Regions from separate parts of the Streptomyces sp. NPDC048604 genome, predicted to be linked through region 3. Evidence: riboswitches for the same ligand, from Rfam matches in the RefSeq annotation. Region 3 holds a riboswitch; each other region holds the start of a gene.
What was found. Region 3 has a riboswitch for cyclic di-AMP ahead of ACGFMM_RS29240 (M23 family metallopeptidase). Riboswitches for the same ligand answer to the same signal wherever they lie in the genome.
Positions count from the first base shown of each region.

Region 1: it holds a riboswitch for cyclic di-AMP, as region 3 does, so the genes downstream of both, ACGFMM_RS06950 (transglycosylase family protein) here and ACGFMM_RS29240 (M23 family metallopeptidase) in region 3, are expected to answer to the same signal.
Region 2: it holds a riboswitch for cyclic di-AMP, as region 3 does, so the genes downstream of both, ACGFMM_RS25310 (peptidoglycan DD-metalloendopeptidase family protein) here and ACGFMM_RS29240 (M23 family metallopeptidase) in region 3, are expected to answer to the same signal.
Region 4: it holds a riboswitch for cyclic di-AMP, as region 3 does, so the genes downstream of both, ACGFMM_RS28050 (M23 family metallopeptidase) here and ACGFMM_RS29240 (M23 family metallopeptidase) in region 3, are expected to answer to the same signal.

Region 1 is NZ_JBICVX010000003.1:56,054-59,368, reverse strand. Features, by position in the region: gene ACGFMM_RS06955 (transglycosylase family protein) at 1-862, shown strand, start outside; cyclic di-AMP (ydaO/yuaA leader) riboswitch at 1,135-1,311, shown strand; gene ACGFMM_RS06950 (transglycosylase family protein) at 1,314-2,018, shown strand; gene eno (phosphopyruvate hydratase) at 2,301-3,315, shown strand, end outside.
Region 2 is NZ_JBICVX010000013.1:10,648-13,962, reverse strand. Features, by position in the region: gene ACGFMM_RS25325 (helix-turn-helix domain-containing protein) at 1-498, shown strand, start outside; gene ACGFMM_RS25320 (DUF6126 family protein) at 519-674, shown strand; gene ACGFMM_RS25315 (tyrosine-protein phosphatase) at 705-1,517, opposite strand; cyclic di-AMP (ydaO/yuaA leader) riboswitch at 1,872-2,058, shown strand; gene ACGFMM_RS25310 (peptidoglycan DD-metalloendopeptidase family protein) at 2,063-3,007, shown strand; gene ACGFMM_RS25305 (SGNH/GDSL hydrolase family protein) at 3,201-3,315, shown strand, end outside.
Region 3 is NZ_JBICVX010000016.1:144,226-147,540, forward strand. Features, by position in the region: gene ACGFMM_RS29235 (PP2C family protein-serine/threonine phosphatase) at 1-660, shown strand, start outside; cyclic di-AMP (ydaO/yuaA leader) riboswitch at 920-1,053, shown strand; gene ACGFMM_RS29240 (M23 family metallopeptidase) at 1,065-2,114, shown strand; gene ACGFMM_RS29245 (PrsW family intramembrane metalloprotease) at 2,135-3,315, opposite strand, start outside.
Region 4 is NZ_JBICVX010000015.1:62,332-65,646, forward strand. Features, by position in the region: gene ACGFMM_RS28045 (GntR family transcriptional regulator) at 1-433, opposite strand, end outside; gene ACGFMM_RS28050 (M23 family metallopeptidase) at 630-1,400, opposite strand; cyclic di-AMP (ydaO/yuaA leader) riboswitch at 1,413-1,574, opposite strand; gene ACGFMM_RS28055 (M16 family metallopeptidase) at 1,777-3,144, opposite strand; gene ACGFMM_RS28060 (M16 family metallopeptidase) at 3,171-3,315, opposite strand, start outside.

The DNA of each region.
Region 1 (3,315 bases), on a different contig from region 3:
CGGGGCGACGTGGGACCGGGTCGCCGAGTGCGAGTCGGGCGGACTGTGGAGCGCCGACTTCGGCAACGGGCTGTACGGCGGGCTGCAGTTCACCCAGGAGACGTGGGACTCGTACGGCGGCACCGAGTACGCCGCCCGCCCGGACCTCGCCAGCCGCGCCCAGCAGATCGCGGTCGCCGAGAAGGCGCTGGCCGCGCAGGGGGCGAAGACGTGGGCCACCTGTGCCGCGATCGTCGGCCTGAAGGACGACGGCACGCTGAAGCCGTCCACGAAGCCCGGTGGCGTGCTGCCCACCGCTCCGACGACTCCGTCCACGTCGGCCGATGCGGACGCGAATCAGGACGACCGCGGGGAGGACTCCCCGGGCAAGGTGAAGTCCGACAAGTCCCTTCTGCCCGATGCGTCCGGTCAGCCGGGCGACGAGTCGGCCGAGAGCGGCGCCCCGGCCACCCCCACCACGCCCGCCGAGGACCACGCCACCCCCTCCGACCCTTCCGCTCCCGGCACGGGCAAGCACCGCGGCGACGCCGCGACCGAGAACCCGGATGAATCGGGCGACTCGTCCGAATCGGGGCGTCACGCCGCGCCGGCTGACGATGCGACACGCGACGCCGGCCGCACCGACCTCGACGAAGCGGGCGTTAATGGTACGGACGAGACCAAGGACGCCAAGGGTAAGAAGGCGGACACTTCGGACGAGTACACCGTCCAGCCCGGCGACAACCTCACGCAGATCGCGGCCGAGCACGAGCTCGACGGCGGCTGGCGCGCCCTCTACAAGGCCAACAAGGAGACCGTCGGGGGCGACCCGGACCTCATCCTCCCTGGCCAGAACCTGGAACTGACCGACCGGCAGAAGTAGGAGCGGCGGGCAGTTCGACGCCTTATGTCCGGTTCTGCGCAAATGAGACATGAGTCTCTTCGCCCCAACTGGCGTGTCCTGTCCGCAAAGTTTGCTTCCGTCACCTCCCACCAGCACAAACACCTCCGGCGGTAAGGCAAGTACGGGCGATTTTCCCGGGATGTCGGTCTTTGAACTTCCGGAGGGTCTGTGTCTACGGTCGTGACCGCTCGCCACCGCGGGCCCCGCCGACCGGAACGCCGAGTCCTGCCGCCGGCCGTCGGGAACAGTCGTCGCGTCAAGCGCCGAAGGCAGGAGCGGGGGACCCAAGGTAAGTGCCGGTCCCGGCCGTCGAGAGATGACGGCCGAACGACCGGCTCGGGGTGAAGCCGCGTGCGAGAGCACGCGGCCGGGCAACTCTTCCGGCCCGAACCCGACAGCTCACCTCGCAGGCGTCGGTGAGGAGACTTCCATGCTGTTTTCCGGCAAGGGCAAACACCGCCGTTCCTCCAAGGCCACCCGCGCCGTCGCGCTCGCCGGCATCGCCGGTGTCGCCGTCGCCGCGCCGCTGATGGCCGCGGGCAACGCGTCCGCCGCCACCGCCTCCGAGTGGGACCGCGTCGCCCAGTGCGAGTCCGGCGGCAACTGGTCCATCAACACCGGCAACGGCTACTACGGCGGCCTGCAGTTCTCGGCCTCCACCTGGGCCGCCTACGGCGGCACCGCCTTCGCGGCCACCGCCGACCAGGCCTCCAAGGCCCAGCAGATCCAGATCGCCGAGAAGGTCCTGGCCGGCCAGGGCAAGGGTGCGTGGCCGAGCTGCGGCGTGGGCCTGTCCAACGCCGCGTACACCGGCGGCGCCGCCGAGCAGGCGCAGCCGGAGCGCAAGGCCGAGCAGCCGACCACCCGCAGCGAGCAGCGCACCGCGCCGAAGCCCGTCGCGAAGGCCGCGAAGAAGGCCGCCAAGGCCGACGCCAAGAAGACCGTCACCACCCCGACCGGCAAGAAGGTCAAGAAGGGCGACGGCGAGTACAAGGTCGTCGCCGGCGACACGCTGAGCAAGATCGCCGCCGCGCACGACGTCAAGGGCGGCTGGGAGAGGCTCTTCCAGCTGAACAAGGACGTCGTCGAGGACGCCGACCTGATCTACCCGGGCCAGCAGCTCCACCTGAAGTGAGCCTCGCGGCCCGGGTGGGTCCGGCGGCCCACCCGTGCCGTGCGACCCTCCCGCGGTGACCACCCCGGCCCTGCGCGCAACTCCCCCCGTGTGCGCAGGGCCGGGGTTTCCGCATGGTTACTTGCGAGTAGTACGAGATCTTTCGCCCGGGATGCCCGCGCTCGGGTCCTTTTTCGTCCCAGGGGGCGGGCACCGACTGGCCGGGCACCCCGAGCCGGATAGGCTCATGTCGCAAGGCCAAGAGACCTTCGCACCTCTTCTCACGTCACATCCCAGAAGGAGATGCTCGTGCCGTCCATCGACGTCGTCGTAGCCCGGGAAATCCTGGACTCCCGAGGCAATCCCACGGTCGAGGTCGAGGTCGGCCTCGACGACGGCAGCACCGGCCGTGCTGCCGTTCCGTCCGGCGCCTCCACCGGTGCGTTCGAAGCCCTCGAGCTCCGCGACGGTGACAAGAGCCGTTACGGCGGCAAGGGCGTCGAGAAGGCCGTCCTCGCCGTGATCGAGCAGATCGGCCCGGAGCTCGTCGGCTACGACGCCACCGAGCAGCGCCTCATCGACCAGGCGATGTTCGACCTGGACGCCACCGACGACAAGTCCTCGCTCGGCGCCAACGCCATCCTCGGCGTCTCCCTCGCCGTGGCGCACGCCGCCTCCGAGGCCTCGGACCTGCCGCTGTTCCGCTACCTCGGCGGCCCGAACGCGCACCTGCTGCCCGTTCCGATGATGAACATCCTGAACGGCGGCTCGCACGCCGACTCCAACGTGGACATCCAGGAGTTCATGATCGCGCCGATCGGCGCCGAGTCCTTCTCCGAGGCGCTGCGCTGGGGTGCGGAGGTCTACCACACCCTCAAGTCCGTCCTGAAGACCAAGGGCCTGTCCACCGGCCTCGGCGACGAGGGCGGCTTCGCCCCGAACCTCGGCTCCAACCGTGAGGCGCTCGACCTCATTGTGGAGGCCATCAAGCAGGCCGGCTACGTCCCGGGCAAGGACATCGCGCTGGCGCTCGACGTCGCCGCGTCCGAGTTCTACAAGGACGGCGCCTACGAGTTCGAGGGCAAGTCCCGCACGGCCGCCGAGATGACCGAGTACTACGAGGAGCTCGTCTCCGCGTACCCGATGGTCTCCATCGAGGACCCGCTGTACGAGGACGACTGGGCCGGCTGGAAGGTCCTCACCGACAAGCTGGGCACCAAGGTCCAGATCGTCGGCGACGACCTGTTCGTCACCAACCCGGAGCGCCTGGCCCGTGGCATCGAGGAGGGCACCGCGAACGCCCTGCTGGTGAAGGTGA
Region 2 (3,315 bases), on a different contig from region 3:
CTCTCACCGGCCCATCTGTCCCGGCTGGAGACGGGCCGCCGTCAGCCCTCGTTGCCGATGCTGCTGGCGCTGGCCCGTATCTACGGTACGACGGTCTCCGCTCTGCTGGGCGAGGTTCCCCCGGAACACGACCCCATCGTCCGGGCCGGCCGGTCCGAGCCGGTCGAGGCGGACGGCTGGGTGTACCACCAGGCGGGCGGCGCGGGCCGGGCGCTCCAGGCGCTGCGGGTGCACGTCCCGCACGCCACCCGGGCGGACATCGTCCGGGTCCACCCCGGCGAGGAGTGGATCCACGTCCTGCACGGCAGGGTGCGGCTGGCCCTCGGCGACGCCGTGCACGTCCTCGATCCGGGGGACAGCGCGCACTTCGACTCGCTCACCCCGCACCGCATCGGCGCCGCCACGCCCGACGGCGCGGACGTGCTCTTCGTCCACACGCTGCTGCAGAGCCCGGCCGCCGAGCTGTGCCTCGGCGACCCGGGCCCGCACCGGCGCTGAACTCCCAGGAGGTTACCGACATGTCCGACAAGTCCGTTGCCATCACCGGTCAGGAGCGCGGGGGCGGCAAGTTCCCCAAGGGCCTGGTGCTGCGTCTCTTCGCCTACCTGGTCGCCGGCCATCTCTTCGCCGGCTTCCTCTACCTGCTCTTCCTGGTCGGCGGCGCGAACCAGTAGCCGCCGCCCCCGTACGGCGACCGTGCCCCGCTACGCCTGCGTGAGCAGCCGGGCGCGCAGCAGCTCGCGGGTCTCCGCGGAGAGCGCCAGGCCCTTGGTGAGGTAGCCCTCGACCGAGCCGTACGTCTCCTCCATCTGCTCGAACGCGGCCCGCAGGTAGTCGACGCGGGCGTCGAACAGCGGGCTCAGCAGCTCCATGACCTCGGGCGACATCCCGTCCGGGGCGGCGGAGCTGCGGTGCACCTTGTAGCGGCGGTGCGGCTCGTTGGACTTCACGTAGTCGGCCTCGATGGCCTCGCGCTCGACGCCGACCGCGAGCAGCGACACCGCGATCGACAGCCCGGCGCGGTCCTTGCCCGCCGCGCAGTGCATCAGCGCCGGCACGCTGTCCTCGGCCAGGGCATGCACGATCCGGCTGTGCTCGGGCGTCCGCTGCACAATCATCTTCCGGTACGAATCGGACATACGGGCGGCCGCCTGGCCGTTCCCGAGCATCTCCCGCAGCGTGGCGAGATCGCCCGAGCGCACCAGCTTCCAGAACTCCTTGCCGTCCGCCGGGTCGTTCAGGGGTATGTGCACGTTCCGCGTGCCGGGCAGCTCGACATCCAGGCCCTCGAACGCCCGGTCCGCCTCGTTGCGGAAGTCGAAGATCGTGTGCAGGCCGAGCGTCGACAGGAACGCCGCGTCCTCCGTGGTGGCGTGGGCCAGGTGCCCGCTGCGGAACAGCCGCCCCGGGGCGACGGCCCGGCCGTCCGCGGTCGGCAGACCGGCCACGTCGCGGAAGTTGCGAACGCCCGTCAGCTCGGGCTCGGTCGGCGGGGCCTGAGGCGTCTGCTGCGTCACGGGTGCTCCTGGTGCTCGATGGCGGAAAGAGATCGGTTCCTCGGGCAATCATCCAGGGTCGGTCCCCCCGGGCGCACCCCGCCGGGGGGTAATGCGCTTTCTGTCCGAATTGGGGGCTTCGGTATAACGCGCCCTGATTGCAGTGGAGATGGGCTTCGGGGCGTGAGCAGCGTCATAACCGTGACCGTCCGTGCCTGATCATTTTTCCCAAATGCCGTGTCCGGAAAGGAACGCGAAGATCCGTCATCCACGGAGGGTGACCGGAATTCCAAGGGGAAATTCCCGGCGAAGAATGCGAACGGGAATTCGTGGCTTGTTCCTCGCGACTCGGCTCGTCTAGCGTCACGCTCACTCCGGTCGGACCCGCCGAATCCTGCCACCGTCCGGATTTCCGCACTCACCCACGTACGGCAGGAGCGGGGGACCCAGGTAACACGCCGTTCCTCAGCACAGGACGGCTCGGGGTGAAGTCGCGCACCGCGCGGCCGGACAACTCCAGTCCGAACCCGACAGCTCACCTCGCAGGCGACGGAGAGGAATTCGCCATGCCCTCGAAGGGTAAGCATCGCCGTCCCAAGGTCAATCCGCTGACCCGCGGCTTCGTCGCCGCCGGCGCGGGCGGCGCCGTCGTCGCTCTGCCGCTGTTCGGCGCCACCGGCGCCCACGCCGCCGAGCAGGCCGCCCCCGCGGCCACCGAGCGCGTGGCCACCGTGGCCGCCGCTCAGCCCGCCGCCGCCCCGCAGGCCGCCGTCGCCAAGGCGAAGGCCAAGGCGAAGATCTACTCCGTCGTGCGCGGCGACTACCTGTCCAAGATCGCCGAGGAGCACGACCTCGCCGGCGGCTGGAAGAAGCTCTACTCCGACAACCGCCAGGTCGTCGGCGACAACCCGTCGCTGATCTTCCCGGGCATGAAGCTCACCCTCGGTGCCAAGTCCACGGCCAAGTCCACGGCCAAGGCCCCCGCGGCCAAGCCCGCCGCCAAGGCCGCGCCGAAGGCCGCGCCGAAGGCTGCTCCGAAGGCCAAGGCCGCCGACGAGACCCGCGCCTCCCGCAGCGCCGAGCGCACCGCCGCCCCGGCCGCCGCCTCCGGCTGGGTCGCCCCGGTCGACGGCGGCGTCTCCACCCCGTACCGCGCCTCCGGCGCGATGTGGTCCTCCGGCTACCACACCGGCGTCGACTTCATGGCCTCCTCCGGCACCAACGTCCGCGCCGTCGGCGCCGGCACCGTGGTCTCCGCCGGCTGGGGCGGCGCGTACGGCAACGAGGTCGTCATCCAGCACGCCGACGGCAGCTACTCGCAGTACGCCCACCTCTCCTCGCTCGCCGTCTCGGCCGGCGAGAGCGTGCGCGGCGGCCAGCAGATCGGTCTGTCCGGCTCGACCGGCAACTCCAGCGGCCCGCACCTGCACTTCGAGATCCGCACCGGACCGAGCTACGGCTCGGACGTCGACCCGCTGGCCTACCTGCGCAGCCACGGCGTCTCGATCTGACGGGAGCCATCCGGCGAGCGCCAACTGACGGGCGCCCGCCCAAGCGGCCCGAGGAGGCCCGGCACGTGTCCCACGTGCCGGGCCTCCGGCGTATTCCGGGTTGGGAAGATCTTGACCGGTGGCGTATCTCACCCTGCGTCAACCCCTCCTTACGGTCGCGTAGGTCACAACCGGGACGGAAGGATGCACTCTCGTGGCAGACGATTCGAGATCCAGAGACAGTGACGCATTCGGGTCGTACGCGGCGATCGGCGACAGCTTCACCGAGGGGGTCGGCGACCCCGCCCCGGACGGCGCGTACATCGGCT
Region 3 (3,315 bases):
TTCGCCGTCCAGGACACCCCGCACGGGGTGCGGCTCGTCGTCGGCGACGTGCGCGGCAAGGGGCTGGACGCGGTGGAGGCGGTGGCGGTGGTCATCGGCGCGTTCCGGGAGGCCGCCGAGCAGGAGGACGCGCTGGAGGACGTGGCGCAGCGGCTGGAGCGGGCGCTGTTCCGGGAGGGCCGGCGGCGCGGCAGCCTGGACGCCTTCGAGGGCTTCACCACCGCCGTGCTCGCCGAGATCCCGAACGGCCGGGCCCGGGTGCGGATCGTCAACCGGGGCCATCCGGAGCCGCTGCTGCTGCACGCGGACGGGGGCCTGGAGCGGCTGACGCCGAGCCAGGCCGCGCTGCCGCTGGGCATGGGCGATCTGGCCTCCTGGCCGGACCAGGTCGACGAGCGGCCGTACCCGACGGGCGCGACGCTCCTCTTCTACACGGACGGGCTGTCCGAGGCGCGCGACGGGGACGGGGTCTTCTACGCCCCGGGGGAGCGGCTGGCCGGCCGGATCTTCCAGGGGCCCGAGGCGCTCCTGGACGCGCTGGTCGACGATGTGCGCCGGCACACCGGGGGCGGTGCGACGGACGACATGGCGCTGCTGGCGGTGAGCCGGCCCGCGCTGGGGCAGCCGGAGCGGCGGCGGACGATGCCGGTGGTGCCGTGACATGCCGTGTGAAGGCCTTCGTGACGATCCGTGAGCGAAGGATCTCGGAGAGATAACGCTGACGTGTTGTCACTTCGTGAACAGTTGCTCGAGTCTCGTCAAGAGCCCGGTCAACTCGCCCGTTTCCACCCTGTTCTGGCTGGTTAAGTCCAGGCCAATGCCCGTAATGATCAAGAGGAACAGCTTGGAATCGGGCCCGCGTGTCTATTAACGTTCGATAACGCAGCGCGGTCGTCCCAGCCGTCGCCAGAGACGGCACCGTGCGCACGCGCCGAATCCCGCAAGGGAACCGGGGAACCACCTATTGGGGTGAATCGGGTCGAAGTTGACCCGTAGGAGACCTTCCTGCTCCGAACCCGTCAGCTAACCCGGTAGGCGAGAAGGAAGGAAAGGAGTACGCCTCCGTGGCGTCCAACCCTGCTGCTCCCGAGACCCACTTCGACGCCTATGGCGCCCCGATGGCCGGGGGAGGCGACTTCACGGAGGAGTGGAACCCCAGCGAGGACACGCTCCGCCCGACCCGCGGCCGGCACCGCGTCGTCAAGCAGCGCAGCATCGCCCGCAGCTCCACCGTCCTCGGCGTCGGCGTCATCGCGGCGGTCGGCGCGGGCGGCCTGGCCACCGCCAAGGAGAGGCCCCCGGTCGCGATCTCGCTGCCGGACATGAACCTGCCCGCCGCCGAGGACCTGCCCGGCGTCGGCTCCCTGATCTCCGACGACTCCCAGAGCACCGACAACAAGGTCGGCCCGCTCACCCAGGCGTCCCTCAGCCTGCCCGCCGCCGACGGCGGACAGAGCGGCTCCATCGAGGCGGCCGACGCGGGCGAGGCCCTGCGCGCCCGCATCCTCCAGCAGGCCGAGCAGCAGCAGGCGACGGCCGAGGCCGAGGCCAAGGCCGCCGCGGAGAAGGCGGCCGCCGAGAAGGCCGCCACCGAGGCGAAGACCCAGCAGACCGCTGCCGCCACCGCGCAGAAGGCCGCCGCCGAGGCCAAGGCGAAGGCCGAGGCGGAGGCCAGGGCCAAGGCGGAGGCGGCCCGCCGGGCGGCGCTCGCCGCCAGCTACTCGCTGCCCACCTCCTCGTACACGATCACCTCCGAGTACGGCCAGGCCGGCTCGATGTGGTCCTCCGGCTACCACACCGGCCTCGACTTCGCCGCGCCCACCGGCACCCCGGTGAAGGCCGTGCACGGCGGCACCATCAAGTCGGCGGGCTGGTCCGGCTCGTACGGCTACCGGATCGTCCTCGAGCTCGAGGACGGCACCGAGGTCTGGTACGCCCACCTGTCCTCGATGACCGTGAGCGCGGGCCAGACGGTGACCACCGGCGACACCATCGGCCGCGTCGGCGCGACCGGCAACGTGACCGGCCCCCACCTCCACCTGGAGGTCCACACCGCGGGCGGCGCGGGCATCGACCCGGCGGCCTGGCTGCGGGACAAGGGCCAGAGCATCTGACGCACGCGGCTGAGCAGACCTCAGGCGCGGTACGGGTTCGGACCCGTGTAGTCGCGGTGCGGCGGGGGCGGCGGAGCCGGGCGGAACCGGCCGGTCGCCCCCGCCGCGTACGTGAGCGCCGGTGAGGCGAACTCCTTGCGCTGCCACAGGTGGTGCAGCAGCTCCTGCTCCCGCGCCGTGAAGTCCGCGTCCGCCGTGCCCCGGTGGGCCCGGTCGCGCAGGAACGCCAGGCTCGTCGCGAACCCTTCGTACTCGTGCACCGCGCGCGCCGCGGCGGGACCGTACGCGGCGGAGGCGAACGAACGGGCCATGGCGCGGGCCCGCATCGACGACAGCGCGAGCGGTTCGGCGGGGGCGAGCCAGCCGGCCGCCGCGTACGCCGGGAGCCGCCCGGATATGGTGCGCAGCTCGCGCTGCCGGCTCCAGATCGCGAGCCAGGTCAGCAGGGCGAGGGCCGGCACCATGAACGCCCCGTACACCGCGAGGAAGCCGAGCGGGCTGCGGACGGCCGAGCCGTTCCACAGGGCGTGCACCCCCATCGCCAGGAGCAGTCCGCCGAGCGGCAGCAGGACGCGGCGGGCCCGGCGCCGGCGGGCGGTGGCCGCGGCGAGGCCGAAGCCGATGCCGGTGCAGACGGTGAACAGCGGGTGCGCGAGCGGCGTCAGCACGATCCGCCCGAAGAAGGTCCCGACGGTCTTGGAGCCGAGGACGCTCGCGCCGGTCGCCAGGTCCTCGCCGAAGGCGCTGCCGAGATAGAGGATGTTCTCGGTGAAGGCGAAGCCGGTCGCGGTGACGCCGGCGACGACGACGCCGTCGACGAGACCGGTGAAGTGGCGGCGGCGCAGCAGGAAGAACAGCAGCAGGGCGGCGCCCTTGACGCTCTCCTCGACGACCGGGGCGACGAAGGTCGCGCCGAGGCTGAGCACGTCGTCGGGGTCGGTGGTGGCCGTGGCGCCGGCGATCCAGCGGATCGCGAAGGTGTTCGCGGTGAGCGCCATGAGCGCGGCGGCGCCGGAGCCCCAGGCGAAAGCGAAGATCAGGTTCTTCCACGGGCCGGGGTCGACCCGGTCGAGCCAGCGGAACGCGGCGAGGAGCAGCGGGACCGGGAGCACCGCGAGACCCAGGCCGGCGACGAAGCCCTCGGTGCCGGTCTTCTCGCGCAGCAGCGCCAGGAGCACCAGGCCGCACAGGGCGAGGACAC
Region 4 (3,315 bases), on a different contig from region 3:
CGGTGAGCGCCGGGCTGCCGGAAGCCTGCGCCAGGGTCTCGTGGAACCAGCCGCCGAGCGAGCGCAGGTCCTCGCCCTGTCCGCGCCGGGCCCGCTCCTGCCCCAGCCGCACCAGGCCGCGCAGCACTTTGAGGTGCGCCTCGGTGCGGCGCTGGGCGGCCCGCCCGGCGGCGAGCGGCTCAAGGAGCGAGCGGACGTCGAGCAGGTCGGCGGCCTCCTGTTCGGTGGGCTCGGCGACATGCGCGCCGGCGTGCCGGCGGCTCACCACGAAGCCCTCGGACTCCAGGGTGCGCAGCGCCTCGCGGACCGGGACGCGGGAGACGCCGTACCGGCGGGCCAGCTGCTCCTCGGTCAGCCGGCTGCCCCGCTCCAAGACCCCGGAGACGATGTCGTCCCGGATCGCCGTGCACACCGAATGCGCGGGAATGCGCATGTCCGACCTCCGCCTTAATCCGCGTGAAACCCGCCGACGGTCCCCTGTTCGCCGACTCTTCGGTGACTCTATTGCAGCGGAGCGGTAATTCCGACGGCCGATCGTGAATCATGGATGTCTTTCGGACGCGGAAAAGCCCCGACTCCGTACGAGCCGGGGCTTTTCCGGTGCGCTGTCCGCGGGTCCTGCCGGTCCGTCAGACGTTCACGCCGCGGGCGCGCAGATACGCGAGCGGGTTGATGTCCGAGCCGTACTCGGCGCCGGAGCGGGCCTCGAAGTGGAGGTGCGGGCCGGTGGAGTTGCCGGTCGAGCCGGAGACGCCGATCTGCTGGCCCGGCATGACGGACTCGCCGACCGAGACCGTGATGGAGGCAAGGTGGCCGTACTGGGTGTACGTGCCGTCGAGCATCCGGATCACCACGTTGTTGCCGTACGCGCCGCCCCAGCCGGCCTCGACGACGGTGCCGGCGCCGACAGAGCCGACCGTGCTGCCGTAGGGCGCCTTGAAGTCGATGCCGGAGTGGCTGCCGGAGGACCAGAGCGAGCCGCCGGCCTTGTAGCCGGTGGTGACGTACGAGCCGGCGATGGGCAGCCGGAAGGAGTGCAGACGCTTGCGCTCGGCCTCGCGGGCGGCGCGCTCACGCTCCTCGCGGATCTTCTTGGCGCGGGCCTCGGCCTTGCGCTTCGCCTCGGCCTCGGCCTTCGCCTTGGCGGCGGCCTCGAAGGCCTCCTGCTCCTGGGCGGCGGCCTGGGCGTCTATGCGGTCCGCGAGCGAGTCCACGCTGATCGCCTGGATCAGGCCGGTGTCCTCGAGGGCGGCGGCCTCCGTGTCGACGGCGAGCGCCGGGGAGGCGAGGGTGCCGATCACGCCGGTGGTGGCGAGGGCGGCGACGCCGGCGACGCCCGCGCTGCGGCGCGCCAGACGGCTGGGACCACGATGCTTCCCGGTGGCACGGGTGAACGCCATGAAGTGGCTGATCCTTTCCTTCCTTCTCGCCTACCGGGTTAGCTGACGGGTTCGGAGCAGGAAGGTCTCCTACGGGCTCCTCCGCCGGAAGGCGAAGGCGTCCGATTCACCCCAGGGACGGTGGGTCCCCGGCTCCCCAGGCTCGCACCTTCGGGGACTCGGCGATGACTGTCCGTTGCCGCGGGTGCGGCATGTGCAACCGACGAACAGCCGGACCGACGCTAAGCGGACCGTCTTTCAATCACCAAACAGACACGGAAGTTTGTAGCGCATCCCACAGGGCATTCACGTAGCTTTCCCCCTCGATCCGGACAAACGGGAGGACCCCGACGCATCGGGGCATCGAGGTCCTCGCAGTGGCCTGGGGCCGGGTCGATCAGCCGGTCACGACGGTGACTTCGCCGATGCCGAGGGCGCGCACCGGCTCCTCGATCTCGGCGGCGTCGCCGACCAGAACCGTCACCAGCCGGTCCACAGGGAAGGCATTGACGACGGCGGCCGTCGCCTCCACCGTGCCCGTCTCGGCGAGCCGGGCGTACAACTGCGCCTGGAAATCGTCCGGAAGACGCTGCTCGACCTGGTCGGCGAGCGTGCCGGCGACCGAGGCCGCCGTCTCGTACTTGAGCGGTGCCACGCCCACCAGGTTCTGCACCGCCACATCGCGCTCGGCGTCCGTCAGACCCTCGGCCGCGAGGGTGCGCAGCACCTTCCACAGGTCGTCAAGTGCCGGGCCGGTGTTGGGGGTGTCGATCGAGCCGCTGATGGCGAGCATGGACGCGCCGTTGCCCCGGCCGTCCGAGCGCAGCACCTGGCCGAAGGCGCGCACGCCGTACGTGTAGCCCTTCTCCTCGCGCAGCACGCGGTCGAGCCGGGAGGTGAGGGTGCCGCCGAGGCAGTACGTGCCGAGCACCTGCGCCGGCCACACGCTGTCGTGCCGGTCCGCGCCGACGCGGCCGATCAGCAGCTGCGTCTGGACCGCGCCGGGGCGGTCCACGATGACCACACGGCCCGTGTCGTCGGCGGTGATCGGCGCCACCGGGTGCGACACCGCGGTGTCGCCGCTCCAGTCGCCGAGGGTGTCGGCGAGCAGGGCGTCCAGGTCGATGCCGGTGAGGTCGCCGACGACCACCGCGGTGGCGTTGGCGGGCCGCACATGGGCCTCGAAGAAGGCCCGCACGGCCGCGGCGTCGATGGGGGCCACCGTCTCCTCGGTGCCCTGGCGCGGCCGCGACATGCGCGAACCGGCCGGGAACAGCTCCTTGGAGAGCTGCTTGGCCGCGCGGCGGGCCGGGTTGGCCTGCTCGTGCGGGATCTCGTCGAGCCGGTTGCGCACCAGCCGCTCGATCTCGGTGTCGACGAACGCGGGCGCGCGCAGCGCCTCGGCGAGCAGGCCGAGCGCCTTCGGCAGCCGGGAGACCGGGACCTCCAGGGAGACCCGCACGCCCGGATGGTCGGCGTGCGCGTCCAGGGTCGCGCCGCAGCGCTCCAGTTCGGCGGCGAACTCCTCGGCGGAGTGCTTGTCCGTGCCTTCGGACAGCGCGCGGGCCATGATCGTGGCCACGCCGTCCAGGCCGGCCGGCTCGGCGTCCAGCGGGGCGTCGACGACGATCTCGACGGCCACCACCTGCTGGCCGGGGCGGTGGCAGCGCAGGACCGTCAGACCGTTGTCGAGCGAGCCGCGCTCGGGGGCCGGGAAGGCCCAGGGGCGGGCGTCGCCGGGCTGAGGCTGCGGGTGGAACTCCATGGTCGTCAAAGACGCGGCAGCGTCGCTCACTGGCCGGCTCCCTCTTCCTCGTCGCTGTCGCTCTCTGCGGCCGGGTCGCCCTGGCCCGCGGTGATCGGCTCGTACACGAGCACCGCCCGGTTGTCGGGGCGCAGCTTGGCCGCGGCGACCGCCTGCACCTCCTGCGCGGTG